DNA from 3 places in the Pantoea sp. GW821-FHT03E06 genome. Region 1 is predicted to be linked to each of the others. Evidence: riboswitches for the same ligand, from Rfam matches in the RefSeq annotation. Region 1 holds a riboswitch; each other region holds the start of a gene.
What was found. Region 1 has a riboswitch for thiamine pyrophosphate ahead of thiC (phosphomethylpyrimidine synthase ThiC). Riboswitches for the same ligand answer to the same signal wherever they lie in the genome.
Positions count from the first base shown of each region.

Region 1 (4,868 bases):
TAAATCCATGATTAACCTTGATGGTACGGACGAGACAAGCGATGCACTGCTTCCACAAATGCACCGGCATGCTCTGGCGGCACGTCGGGATGGATGCCGTGCCCCAGGTTAAACACATGGCCTTCACCCGTGCCAAATCCTTCAAGGATCCCTGCCACTTCCTGCTCGATACGCGCTGGCGGTGCATACAGCATGGAAGGATCCATGTTGCCCTGCAGCGCCACTTTGTCACCAACACGACGACGCGCATCAGCGATATCGGTAGTCCAGTCGAGTCCCAGCGCATCACAACCGGTCGCGGCAATCGCCTCCAGCCACTGGCCGCCACCTTTGGTGAATAGCGTAATCGGTACGCGACGACCTTCGTTCTCGTGCAGCACGCTATCGACGATTTTGTGCATGTAGTACAGCGAGAATTCGCGATAGTCGCGACCAGTCAGTACGCCGCCCCAGGTATCGAACACCATGATTGACTGCGCGCCGGCTTTGATCTGCGCATTCAGATAAAGAATGACGCTGTCCGCCAGCTTATCCAGCAACTTGTGCAGCGTTTGTGGATCGGCGTACATCATCTTTTTGATTTTCGTGAAGGCTTTGCTGCTGCCGCCTTCCACCATATAGGTTGCCAGCGTCCATGGGCTACCTGAGAAGCCAATCAGCGGCACTTCGCCTTTCAGATTGTGACGAATCGTACGCACCGCGTTCATCACATAGCCGAGCTCTTGCTCAGGATCCGGTACCGGCAGCTTGTCGACATCGGCGCGACAGGTGATCGGATGGGAGAAACGGGGGCCTTCGCCAGTTTCAAAGTAAAGCCCAAGTCCCATCGCATCGGGAATGGTGAGGATATCGCTGAAGAGGATCGCCGCGTCCAGCGCATAGCGACGCAGCGGCTGCAGCGTAACTTCACATGCCAGCTCAGCGTTCTTACACAGTGACATAAAATCACCGGCTTCAGCGCGCGTGGCTTTGTACTCCGGTAAATAACGCCCGGCTTGTCGCATCATCCATACCGGCGTGACATCTACCGGTTGACGTAACAGGGCGCGCAGATAACGATCGTTCTTCAGTTCACTCATAATAGGCTCTCTCATGCTAAGGCCGGCAGTGTAGCATTTTCACGCCGCGCTGGCGCGACACAGGGCAACGGTATCTTCGATCAGGCGACGCGCAACCGTGCCTGGCGGCGGCAACAGTGGCAAATCGTCATAGCGATACCAACCGGCATCGAGCAACTCTTTGCCGTCGTGCTGCAAGTCACCGCCAGCGTATTCGGCCATATACGCCATCATCAGTGAATGCGGGAACGGCCACGGCTGCGAAGTAACGTAGCGCACGTTTTTCACCCGCACGTTGCTCTCTTCCATCACTTCACGCGCCACCGCTTGTTCTAAGGTTTCGCCCACTTCGACGAAGCCCGCCAGCACGGTGTAAATGTTGTTGCGATGACGGGCATGATTGGCAAGCAGAATCTCATCGCCACGGCGAATGGCCACAATAATGCACGGCGCAATTTGCGGGTAATAGCGCTCGCGGCAGTGATGACACAGACAAGCGAACTCGCGCTTGCTGATATGCATTTCATGGCCGCAATAGCCGCACCAGCGATGCGATCGATAGAACTCCGCCAGCTGCACGCCGCGCCCGGCGATCTGGAACAGACCGACATCTTGATCAATCAGTTGGCGGACCGAGCCCATGCTGTCTGGACGCGCTTCCCGCACGAGCCAGACGTTTTCGCCCTGCCATTCGCCAATCAAAATGCCGTGGCTGCCACTGAGTCCAAAATCGGTGGATAAGCCATGCGGCAGTTCGCCCTGCGGTAACCAAAGTTTTTGCTCATGGCTGACAATCCACCATCCAGCGTCTAAGCTTGAGATCTCACGTTGCATCTTAATCGTTGTCCTTAGCGTTAAACCGCACGCTGAAACTCTAATATTAAGTGTGTAATAAACAACTATAACCTACCTGGAGCCCCATATGCTTAACCAGTTAGATGACCTGACAAAGCGTGTCGGCGGCGGAAATGAATTGGTTGATTCATGGTTGCGCGCCCGTCGACAGCTGCTTGTCACGTACTACGAGCTTATTGGCCTGAAGCCACAAAAAGATGCGTTAACCGCGCTGGATGAACAAGCGCTGGATGCATTTTGCCACAATCTGGTGGATTACCTTTCTACCGGTCATTTTAGCGTGTATGAACACATTATTAGTGAGATGCAGGGTGATAACCCCTTAATGGCTGCCGCGCAAATTTATCCGGCACTTGAGGCGAACACTGACCGCATCATGCAGCTCTACGACAGTCATTTGCAGCAAGCGATTAACGACGATAACTGTGTCGATTTTCAGCAGGCGCTGTCCGAAGTCGGCGAAGTGCTGGAATCGCGCTTCACGCTGGAAGATAAGCTGGTACAACTCGCCTGGGATAACCAGCTGGCGCATCTACCGGTTGCCAATGACAGCGTCATCGCCCGCCCGGCCTGAATGCCCGCAGTTGTAAAAAACTTGTTATTCGAGAAAAGCCCTCTTATGCTAAATGGGCTTTTTTTATGAGCCTCTTCCAGAAAAATGAAGAGTCAGGTTTTGCGATATAAGCGTAGCGTGCGCAGCCAGTTTGCACTCGGACAGCGCGCAGGGACCGGAGCGTACACGAAGTACGTGACGGCCACGAGCACTGCCCAGGTGCAAAATGGCAAGCAAAGTAGCTTATATCGTAAAACCCAACACCTTGTCGGAGTGCCCTTAGGGGCTGAGACCGTTAATTCGGGATCCGCGGAACCTGATCAGGTTAGTACCTGCGAAGGGAACAAGAGTAGATATCATCAGCACGATGTCGGCTTATGCCGTTATCGTATCTGTTACTCCTTCCGAACTCTGGGCAAGCAACTTCCAACTTTTATAGGAAATTTGCTATGTCTGCTAAAACCTCTCGTCGTGAACAACGTGCTCAGGCGCAGGAATTTATCGATTCCCTCCAGGGAACCGCTTTTCCGAACTCAAAACGCATCTGGATCACCGGCAGCCGCGCGGATATTCGCGTGCCCATGCGTGAGATTCAACTGAGCCCAACGCACACCGGCGGCAGTAAAGACGATCCACAGTATGAGCCGAATGAACCGGTGCCGGTATACGACACGGCCGGTGCTTATGGCGATCCTGAAGCCACGATCAATGTGCATCAGGGGCTCACCAGGCTGCGCACCAACTGGATCGAAGCGCGCGGCGACAGCGAAACCATTCACCAGCTGAGTTCCCGTTACACCCAACAGCGTCTGGCAGATGAAGGCCTGGATCATTTGCGTTTTGAGCATCTGCCACAGCCGCGCCGCGCCAAAGTGGGTCGCTGCGTTACCCAACTGCACTATGCACGTCAGGGCATCATCACGCCGGAGATGGAGTTTATTGCGCTGCGTGAAAACATGGGCCGCGAGCGTATTCGTGGTGAAGTGCTGCTTCAGCAGCATCCCGGTCACAGCTTTGGCGCCAACCAGCCGGAAAATATCACCGCGGAGTTTGTCCGTCAGGAAGTGGCCAGCGGCCGCGCCATCATCCCTGCTAACATCAACCATCCCGAATCCGAACCGATGATCATTGGTCGCAACTTTCTGGTGAAGGTGAATGCCAATATCGGCAACTCGGCGGTCAGTTCTTCGATTGAAGAAGAAGTGGAGAAACTGGTGTGGTCAACGCGCTGGGGGGCAGATACCGTGATGGATCTCTCTACCGGACGTTATATCCATGAAACGCGCGAATGGATTCTGCGTAACAGCCCCGTGCCGATTGGTACGGTGCCGATTTATCAGGCGCTGGAAAAGGTGAACGGTATTGCCGAAGACCTCAACTGGGAAATATTCCGCGACACGCTACTGGAACAGGCGGAGCAAGGCGTCGATTACTTCACTATCCACGCTGGCGTGCTGTTGCGCTATGTACCCATGACGGCTAAACGACTCACCGGCATTGTGTCACGCGGCGGATCAATCATGGCGAAATGGTGCCTGTCGCACCATACCGAAAGCTTCCTGTATCTCCACTTCCGCGAGATTTGTGAGATCTGTGCTGCCTACGATGTGGCATTGTCTTTGGGCGACGGCCTGCGTCCGGGCTCAATTCAGGATGCCAACGACGAGGCGCAATTTGCCGAGCTGCATACGCTAGGCGAACTGACGAAAATTGCCTGGGAATATGATGTGCAGGTGATGATTGAAGGTCCGGGCCATGTGCCGATGCAGATGATTCGCCGCAATATGACCGAGCAGCTGGAGCACTGCCACGAAGCCCCTTTTTATACGCTCGGTCCACTCACTACCGATATCGCACCCGGCTACGACCACTTCACTTCCGGCATCGGCGCGGCAATGATTGGCTGGTTTGGCTGCGCCATGCTGTGTTACGTGACGCCCAAAGAGCACCTCGGTTTACCGCATAAAGAGGATGTGAAGCAGGGGCTGATCACCTACAAGATCGCCGCACACGCTGCGGATCTGGCGAAAGGCCATCCGGGCGCGCAGATTCGCGATAATGCGATGTCCAAAGCACGTTTTGAATTCCGCTGGGAAGATCAGTTCAACCTGGCACTTGATCCGCATACCGCTCGCGCCTACCACGACGAAACCTTGCCGCAAGAATCGGGAAAAGTGGCGCACTTCTGCTCGATGTGCGGCCCCAAATTCTGCTCGATGAAAATTACCCAGGAAGTCCGCGAATTTGCCGCCCGTCAACAGGTTGAAGCTCAGACCATCGAGGTGGGCATGGCGCAAATGTCGGATGCCTTCCGCAATCGTGGCGGCGAGTTGTATCACGCTGCCGATACCCTAAAAGAGGAAAAAGTATGACTGACGCCTTTCCTGCCACCGCCCCAAAAC
Region 1 covers NZ_JBWKUG010000001.1:262,814-267,681, reverse strand. Annotated here, with positions in the region: gene nfi (deoxyribonuclease V) at 1-9, opposite strand, end outside; gene hemE (uroporphyrinogen decarboxylase) at 12-1,079, opposite strand; gene nudC (NAD(+) diphosphatase) at 1,119-1,892, opposite strand; gene rsd (sigma D regulator) at 1,981-2,487, shown strand; TPP riboswitch at 2,726-2,826, shown strand; gene thiC (phosphomethylpyrimidine synthase ThiC) at 2,916-4,838, shown strand; gene thiE (thiamine phosphate synthase) at 4,835-4,868, shown strand, end outside.

Region 2 (4,868 bases), on a different contig from region 1:
GGTAGAATAAAATTCCTCATATTAATTGATGAAATAGATCGGCATTTACACCCCGAATGGAACAGAACGTTTCTTAGTCGACTGCTTTCGGTATTAAATAAGTATAAAGATACGGCAGGATTTCAAATAATAATGACAACGCATTCACCGTATCTTATTAGCGATTTGCCGAAAGAGAACATCCTGAGAATCTCTCGAGTGAGTGATAGCCTGTCCGTTTCTCACTCTAACTTTGGTTTCGGCAGTAACATCTATGACATTATTAATGATAGCTTTTTTTTAGATTCGCCCATTGGAGAATTTGCTAATACGAAAATAGCAGGGTTAATTGCTTTCATTAGGGGTGAGAACACCGCAGAATATACTGTAAGTAGTGCCAGAAATGTAATTGACTTAATCGGTGATCCATTAATAAAAAACAGGATTTTACAAATGTTTCATTCTACATTTGGCGAGAATGAAAGCACTTTAGCTGAGATTGAAAAACTTGAAAAACGTATTGCGCAATTAAAAAAGGAGCTTTGAAATGATCAATCTCGCCAGTACGCCATTTGATGATGAAAGTTTCGTTAAGAATTACATCGATCTCATTTCAAAAAAGATGACCTTACCAGCCAGCAAGCGGTTAACCATTAAGCATAAATTACTTACTCTGCCAAATAATGTGTCGCTAGACAATGATTTTATCGAAGTTATCCTGACTAACCCTTTTGACAACAATAATCTTAAAGGGTTGAAAGGAGAATTATTTATCTCCGGGTATTTATTGTTGAAAGATTTTTTAATCAAAGGGAAAGCGTATTTTGATTATGTTAAACGCCAATCTCTTGTGAATGTAAAGAATCATGAAATGAAGGGCATTTACCGTGACCTCAGAGGTAACAGTATTACTCCGCTGATTGGGCTGGTAAACGCAAATCTTATCGATGATGCCAAAAAAAGTAATGAAAAGTACTGGGCGTTTTATGATCTGATTCTTAAAGAATTAAAATTAATTAACGTTAATTTCGAGGAGGTATTTGATTATTCTTTTATTGATAAAGAAACGAGGTATAATATTATTCAAAAAATAAATGTCCCAATCTGTCCTTATTGTAATAGGCAGTACATCGAGACTTACAAAAAAGACAAACAAGGCGAAGCCATCGCGCAATTGGATCATTTCTATAATAAGTCAGTATTTTCTTTATTCTCCTTGACGTTAGCTAATTTCATTCCTTCTTGTGCATACTGCAATACGATCTTGAAAAGAGATTTTCTTTTTCCCTATAAGTATCCTTACGTTGATAAAAATAATGATGATGTCATCTTCCTCATCAACACAGAGAGTGTTAAAACTGTTTATCATCCAAGTGACATATCTATCTCATTAAATAAAGCCAATGATTATTATCACCAGCTTTCATTCTTCAATGCGGCCGAAATATATGAAAACCATAAGCAGGATGTTGCTAACCTGCTCACGAAGTCAAACTTATACAATCAAAATTATAAGAAATCGTTGGAGGGGATTTTAAAGGAAACGATCACCGATAGTCAGTTGAGGGTAATGCTTTTCAACACCACCATTGAAGACGGTGTTATATCGGCCACGCCACTCGCAAAGTTAACAAAGGACATTTTATTTTCAAAGGACATATTTTAGCGTCACTGGGGGTATGTACTTTTCTTGTTGGGGAGATCATCTTTTGATTACCTTAGCTGGCTATCTTTACTGCCGCGACGGTTGTAACCGCCAATCGCCGCCTGTTTTTTATCGATGTTACTCTGACAATTTACACAGTAACGCACGCCCTTTAACGCCGCACGGCGCGCTTCCGGGATGGGAGCGCCGCACTCGTCGCAAAACTCGGCGCTTTCACCGTGTCCGAGATGACTGCGCGCCCGTGCCACTGCATCATCTACCGTGGCATCAATTTGTTTGTTTACTGCACCATCATCAGACCAACCGCCCGCCATATTTCACCTCTTACGCAAAGCCATGAACTAAGTATAAGGCAACATGCAATAAATGCCGGTCAGGCAAAGATGCCGTGCAACATCAGCCGTCTTTTTACTCCTATTGACACATCATCAGGCGCCATCCTAGACTGCGGCTTGTTCCAAGGGGTGCCCTGTTAGGGGGCTGAGATTCTACCGGCTGGTGTTTTTTACTGGCATCGTAGTGACCCTCCGAACCTGATCCGGCTAATACCGGCGTAGGGATGCGGAACCGCAGGGCTTGCACGCCCTGATTCCATCTTTGTGCTTTGTAGCGGACAGTTCGCGCTCTTCGGGTGATGCCGGGGAGTTTTAATGCAATCGCAAAGGTGGCTACGAACATGACCGAATCGGCAATAATCTCAACGTTGCTGGCTTTCCTCCAGCGCAGCGACAGCTCGGATGACGATTTCAACCAGCTGGCCCTCGAAATCTTCGCCTATCAATTCGCCCACAACCAACCCTATCGCCGCTTCGCCATCCAGCGAGGACGCACGCCGCTGACGGTCAAACACTGGCGCAATATTCCGGCGATTCCGATTACCGCTTTCAAAGACTTTACCCTGAGCTGTGGCCCCATCGAAGCGATGCAGGCTGTTTTTATGACCAGCGGCACCACCGGTACAGTCAAAGGTCGCAGCTACCATCCAACGCTGGACGTTTGGCAATGTTCGATGATGCTGAATTTCCGCCAGCGCTTTATGGCAGGCGTCGATCGCATTCGTATGGGGATTCTGTTTCCGGATACCGTCGCGATGCCGAACTCCTCGCTGGCGACATACCTGGCGCTGGCGGTACAGGCCTTTGGTACACCCGCAAGTGAAGTGATGGTGGGTGAACACGGCCTCGACGTGGAACGCGTATTCGCCGCGCTTGAGCAGGCTGAACACAGCGGTGAACCCTATGCGCTGCTGGGTGCCAGCTACAGCTTTGTACCGCTGCTGGACGAAATGCAGCGCCAGCAGCGTCGTTTCTCCCTTCCCGCCGGCAGCCGTATTCTTGACACCGGCGGATTTAAAGGCCAATCCCGCGAGGTTGCCGCAGAGGCATTTTACACATCGCTTGCCAATGCCTTTGGCATTCCACGCGCGCAGTGCATCAACATGTACGGCATGACGGAAATCAGCACGCAATTTTATGACGAGGGCAATGAAATCTGCCCGCCGGTCAAATCCGGCCCGCACTGGATCCGCACGCGTGTTGTGAACCCATTAACCGGCGACGACATGCCCGATGGCGAAGTTGGCGTGCTGGTACATCACGATCTGGCCCATTTCAATTCCGTTTCCGCTTTGCTGACGGAGGATGCAGGCATCATCGTGCCTGGTGGTTTTCACCTGCTTGGACGGGTAAACGGCGCGGATGCAAAGGGATGCTCACTGACCATGGAAGATTTTCTGGCTGCCGCGCAGGTGAATCCGTGAAAGAAGTGGCGGGGCATCTGCCGGGCTTATGCGCCAGCGAAGTGCAATGGCACACGCTGCGATTTGGTCAGGGTAGTGAGATCGTGGAAGTGGATGTTCCGGCGCTGGACGAAGCGCAAATCATCGCGCTGACTGCCCGCGTACGCGCCAATGCGCGCGCCTATCTGCATCAGCTGAGCGTGGCGCAGATCATCACCATTATTGATGAAGCGGTGGCGCGACTGCTGGATCGCACGCATCCCTTGCGCATTAAGGCCGAAAAGCTGCTGCCGATCGTGACGGGCTATGACGCAGACATGGTGCGCCTTGGCCTCACCGGTTATCTCAAGACATTTCGCCAGCCGCAGCTTAAGCGCTTTCTGGCGGAGGACTTCGCCCATCCGCAGATGCTGGATGATTTTCAGCCACGGCCCAAAGGCGGTTTTGCCCGTGCGTTTGGCCCGGAACTCCTGCTGCATATCTGGGCTGGCAATGTGCCGGGCTTACCGCTGTGGAGCCTGATTTGTGGTTTGCTGGTGAAGGCCGGCACCATTGGCAAATTACCCGGCAATGAACCGCTGATGGCGAGCTGGTTTGCGCAGCTGCTGGCCGAAATCGATCCTCAACTTGGCGCGTGTCTGGCGGTGGTTTGGTGGCAGGGCGGCAGCGCGGAAACTGAGCCGACCTGGTTACGGCAAGCGGATGTGGTGCTGGCCTATGGTGGCAACAACACGCTCGCCGCCATTCAGCAGCGTTTGCCTGTCACCACGCGTTTCCTGCCGCATGGCCATAAAATCAGCGTTGGGCTGGTAGCCGCCTCGGCGCTCAATACCCGTCAGGGCGCACAACTGGCACGACGCGTGGCTTATGACGTGATGCGTTACGACCAGGCCGGCTGCTACTCGCCGCAGATGTTGTTTGTCGAGCGCGGAGGAGCGGTGTCATCGGACGAATTCGCCGCCTATATCGCGCATGAACTTGCCGCGTTGGCACGTAAACATCCGCGCCGCCCACTGGCTATTGAAGAGATGAACAGCCTCGCGGCATGGCGTAATGGCGAAGAGATGCGTGCGCTGGCGGATGGCCGAACGCTTTACGGCCATCCCACCGACGGCTGGGCGGTGGTGAGCGTGGCACAAGCGGAAGCGCTGTTACCTTCCGCACTCGGACGCACGCTGAAAGTGGTCGCCGTTGATGCGCTGGAGGAGGCCATACAGGCGTTAGCGCAGCAGCGCCAGGTTCTCCAGACGGCAGGCGTGGCTGCAACGCCTGCCGAACTGTTTCGTCTTTCCGCTTTGCTGGGCCAGGCGGGTGTTACCCGCATTACGGCGTTCGGTGACATGACGTCGCCTGAAGCGGGCTGGCATCACGATGGCCGTTTTAGCCTGCTTGATCTGGTCACTATCACCGAGATCGAGCAGGGCGCAGAGGCGGCGGCTGAACGATTCGCGCCCTATGCAGACTGATATGCGTTTTGTAGGGCGC
Region 2 covers NZ_JBWKUG010000002.1:75,868-80,735, forward strand. Annotated here, with positions in the region: gene AC07WB_RS19955 (AAA family ATPase) at 1-525, shown strand, start outside; gene AC07WB_RS19960 (hypothetical protein) at 527-1,645, shown strand; gene AC07WB_RS19965 (DksA/TraR family C4-type zinc finger protein) at 1,693-1,959, opposite strand; TPP riboswitch at 2,096-2,222, shown strand; gene AC07WB_RS19970 (LuxE/PaaK family acyltransferase) at 2,322-3,404, shown strand; gene AC07WB_RS19975 (acyl-CoA reductase) at 3,401-4,849, shown strand.
Region 2: linked by a shared signal. The riboswitch ahead of AC07WB_RS19970 (LuxE/PaaK family acyltransferase) and the one ahead of thiC (phosphomethylpyrimidine synthase ThiC) in region 1 are both predicted to bind thiamine pyrophosphate.

Region 3 (4,868 bases), on a different contig from region 1:
TTACGCTTTTCCATTAATCCGGCGCGACGGGCCGCCTGTCCGGCTTCTATTGCCAGACGAAATGCGTTTGCCATCTCGATCGGATCGCCCGCTTTGGCGACGGCGGTATTCAGCAGGATGCCATCGAAGCCCATTTCCATCGCCTGCGCCGCCTGTGACGGCGCGCCAATGCCGGCATCAATGATCAGCGGCACATCGCTAAACCAGGCACGCATCGCGCGCAGGCCGTCGATATTGCGCAGTCCCTGGCCGGAACCGATCGGCGCGCCCCACGGCATCAGCAGCTCGCAGCCTGCCGCCAGCAGTTTTTCGCCAACGATCAGATCTTCAGTGGTGTAGGGAAACACCTTGAACCCGTCTTCGCTGAGAATGCGCGCCGCTTCCACCAGCGCGAACGGATCGGGCTGCAGCGTGTCGGCGTGGCCAATCACTTCCAGTTTGATCCACGCGGTATTAAACAATTCTCGCGCCATATGCGCGGTGGTGACCGCCTCTTTCACCGTGTGACAGCCGGCGGTATTCGGTAACACGCGAATGTTGAGTCCGGTCAGCAGTTCACGAAATGCCGCGCCCGCAGCACCTTCACGCCGCAGGCTAACGGTGATGATTTCAGTGCCAGACGCGGCAATCGCCTGCTGCAAAATGGCGGGCGAAGGATATCCGGCGGTGCCGAGCAGGAAGCGCGATTGTGGGTCAACATCGTAAAACATCGTTTAGCCTCCCTGCATCGGTGACAAGACTTCGAGCTGGCAACCTTCATCCAGCAGCTGCGTGTCGTAGTGGCTTTTGGGCACAAAGGTGCCATTAAAGGCGGTAGCGACGCAGGCCACATCAATTTGCTGCTCGATCAGCAGTTCGCTCAGGCTTTTTGCTTCGGTGCTGATAGCGCGCCCGTTAAGCTGAATAATCATAAGATTGCTCTCCAGATAGGCGCTGCATCAGCTGTTCAGCCAGCATCGGTGCCAGCAGAAAACCGTGGCGATACATGCCGTTGAGATAGAAGGTGTGATTTTGATAGTGAATATCCGGCAGATTGGCCGGATAGGCCGGACGCAGCCCGCTGCCGCTCTCAATTACCCGCGCCTCCGCCAGCGCCGGATGAATGGCGTAAGCGGCACTGAGTAACTCCATCATGGCGCGGGCGCTGATTGGGCTGGCGTCATCGCTCTCAATCATGGTAGCGCCGAGCATAAAATGCCCGCCGCGACGCGGCACCAGATAGCAGGGAAAACGCGGATGTAGCAGGCGAATCGGACGGGAGAACTGCACCTCATCGCTGTGCAGAATCAGCATCTCGCCGCGCACGGCGCGCAGGCGCGGCAATTCGGGCGCGGCATGAATGCCACGGCAATCGATAATCTGGCCGCTCGGCGCATGCGAGTTGAAGGCTACGCCGCGCGCAATCAGCTTCTCACGCACTTCCTGCAGCGCCAGGCGCGGGTCGAGGTGCGCTTCCCGAGCGAAAAACAGACCGCGCGCAAAGCGCCCTTCCAGCGCCGGTTCAATCGCACCAGGTTCAACCCATTGATGCTGCTCGGTCATGCGGGCAAAGCGGTTAAGCTCCTGGCTGTCGCGCGGCGGCGCCACCACCAGCGTTCCCTGATGTGCAACGCTGCTGACGCGCTGTTGCCACCACGCGGCGGCGTGCTGTCCAAGGGTTATCACCTCACGCGGCGCGCTTTCGGCTTCACACCAGGGCGCCAGCATGCCGCCGGCATACCACGATGCCGGGCGCCGCGATGCATCGTCGATCACCTCAACGTCTTCGCCGCGCTCTGCCAATAATGTTGCCACGCACAAGCCGGCCACGCCGCAGCCTAGCACGCTCCAGCGGCTCACAGCGCAGGTTCCATGATGTTCAAAAAGGGGAAATTCACATCGGCCTCTCAGTGTTGACTGAGACCCGCAGATACAGGTGAAGGGAAATGGCGCCACGATCGAGCTTGCCTTAGCGCCAGACAGCCAAGCTAACAGACTGTCAGTCTTCCTACGCCAGTATCAACTGGGTCAGGTTCAAAGGGTCGCTAAGCCGCGCAGTGCGCTATTAGCCTCTCAGTCTCTGTGGCGAGACTCCCCCGACGCGTCTATTTGTATTGCAGGCGATGGTCGCCGTCAAGCGCGGAATAACTGCATTAAGGGTGTGGTTAAATTGTCTTCTCCATACTTAAACCCATCATACTTCGAGCTGCAGGTGCGTTGGCTGCGCGTGTCCACCCCAGTCACATACTTCAGTATGCTCCTGGGGATGAACCCACTTGCCGCCTTCCTGCAACTCGAAGTATGACGGGTTTTGCGTCGGTAGATTACAAACGTAACATATGGTATACAAACACATTATTTTATGAGCAAGAACAAATTACAGGTGATGTCGAAATAACCATGAACACTATTAAAATTGCATTTATTAAAGCCGGATGGCACAAAGAAATTGTCCATAATGCCCTGGTAGGTTTCGAAAAAGAATTAGCCGATCAATCTATTGCCGCGGAATTAAAAGTGCTGGAAGTGCCTGGCGCATTTGAAATGCCGCTGTTGGCTAAGCGTTTGGCTGAAACCGGCAAATACGATGCAATTGTCTGCGCGGCGCTGGTGGTGGATGGCGGCATCTATCGCCATGATTTCGTTGCAGCAGCGGTGGTTGATGGCCTGATGAATGTGCAGCTCACCACTAACGTACCGGTGTTTTCCGTTTCATTGACACCGCATAACTTCCAACCGGTAGACGTCATCGAAAACTTCTACACCGAGCATTTCATCAAGAAAGGCAAAGAAGCCGCACGTGCTGTGCTGGCTATTCATAATCTGTCGATTGATTGAAACGTTAAAAAGGGAACACCTTATCAGGCATTCCCTTTTTATTTATTCTGACTTTCTATTGTTCATATTCAGAATAGTGCCAACCTTGCCAGCTTCACTATTTGGCACTCATCAAACGATCGTCCTTCATATGTCTGCGCGGTTCTGAAGGGTTAATATCACACTCTTTTGGCAACAACAGCGTAAAGATCCCCGCAATCACCAGCGAACCCGCCAGCCAGCAGATTGCCACGTTTTGGCTATAGAGCAGCGTCATGATGCCAACTAAGTACGGCCCACAGAATCCCCCCAGATTGCCAAGCCCATTAATCACGCCGCGTGCGCTACCCGCCACTTCCGGCGCAGCGATACGTCCGGGAATAGACCAGAACGGACTGGTCGCTGCTTTCAGGAAGAAGCCGCATACCACCAGCGCGATATAGGCGGCAACCACGTTCTCATGCAGCACCACCGAAGCCAGCAAGGCAGCAGCGAAGCAGAACAGCGAGACCATTACCCACAAACGTCGCTTACCGGTGCGATCGCTCAGCCAGGAAATCGCATAGATACCGAGCACTGTCGCCACAAACGGAATGGCGGCCAGCAGGCCGACGCCCGCCATGTTGGTGCCGGTGAGATTTTTCAGGATACTCGGCAGCCACAGCGTGTAACCGTAATCGCCAGTTTGGTAGAAGAAGTTAAGCGCCACGAGCTTCATCAAACCTGAATTACGGAACACCGCTTTTAACGGGGCTTTACTAAGCGGTGCTTTTTGGCGATGTTGCGCCTTTTCACGCGCCAGTTCGCGCAGCAAATACGCCTTTTCACGTGCGGGTAACCAGCGCGCCTCTTCTGGACGATCGGCGATTACCAGCCACCACACCAGCAGTACAGCGGCAGAAAGCAGACCTTCAATAATGAACAACCAGCGCCAGTCCAGCACGTTAATGATGTAGCCGGAGATCGGTGCGGTAAACATGCCGCCCAACGGCGCAAACATCATTACAAAAGCATTAGCGCGTCCCAGCTCCTTTTCTGGAAACCAATTGCTGACCATGGTTAACACTACCGGTAACATGCCACCTTCCGAGATACCCAGCACGAAACGCAGCGCCAGCAGCTGATAATGGTTGGTAACAAAGCCGGTGGCGATAGACACCACCATCCATGCTGCCAGCGACCACGCAATAAAACGTTTACCGCTGCCATTTACGGCGATACGTCCACCTGGCACTTGCAGGAACAGGTAGCCGATAAAGAAGATGCCACTTACCACACCCGCCATTTGACTGCTGATCGCCAGATCTTGATCCATGCCGCCAGGCAGCGCAAAGCTGATGTTGACGCGATCCATGAATGAGACGATGCAGGTAATGAGAATGGGGGCGATAACGCGATACCAACGCGTTCCGGGGATTTTTTCTTGCATGCTGCCCTCTCCATGTTAAGCCGGGTTGCTTAGGTTCAAGGCTTTCTATTAAAGAGAGTATGGGAATAATTATTGCGATCTTAATCACTGCAATTAATGTTAAGAAATTGTGTTACTTACGCTGTGATCGTGCGAGCAAATTGGCGTGACTATAAAAGCATCGTATTGGTATTTATAGAAATAATACGTACTCGCCCTTATAGAACCATTAATTTTTTCTATTTTTTTAGCAGCGCAACGCAGAACCCCAAGACAGGTCTGGTAGTTATTTGTCCAGGGTGGGAGCAGTAATTCGCATCGTTCGGGCTGGCATATCTCCCACATTCGGAGGGAGACTAATAGGATATTTGTAACGTTTTTGTAGCAGAAGCTTTCATGATTTAACCAGGTGCGCATGAATGCGCACCCTACAAAACAGTAGGGTCGCCATTCATGGCGACCCTATGATGTTAATGATTATCGTGGGCAAAGGTGATGGATTTCCGCCGCGCATCACGTACCGCAACACCATGAATCAACAGACCTAGCACCGCCAGAATCGCGCCCACCCAACCGGTTGACTGCCAGCCTAAACCTGCTGAGATCGTGACGCCACCTAGCCACGCACCTAACGCATTGGCCAGATTAAATGCCGAGTGGTTCA
Region 3 covers NZ_JBWKUG010000002.1:542,727-547,594, forward strand. Annotated here, with positions in the region: gene AC07WB_RS21995 (thiazole synthase) at 1-710, opposite strand, end outside; gene thiS (sulfur carrier protein ThiS) at 714-911, opposite strand; gene AC07WB_RS22005 (FAD-dependent oxidoreductase) at 895-1,839, opposite strand; TPP riboswitch at 1,968-2,087, opposite strand; gene AC07WB_RS22010 (6,7-dimethyl-8-ribityllumazine synthase) at 2,380-2,817, shown strand; gene AC07WB_RS22015 (MFS transporter) at 2,915-4,225, opposite strand; gene AC07WB_RS22020 (MFS transporter) at 4,675-4,868, opposite strand, start outside.
Region 3: linked by a shared signal. The riboswitch ahead of AC07WB_RS22005 (FAD-dependent oxidoreductase) and the one ahead of thiC (phosphomethylpyrimidine synthase ThiC) in region 1 are both predicted to bind thiamine pyrophosphate.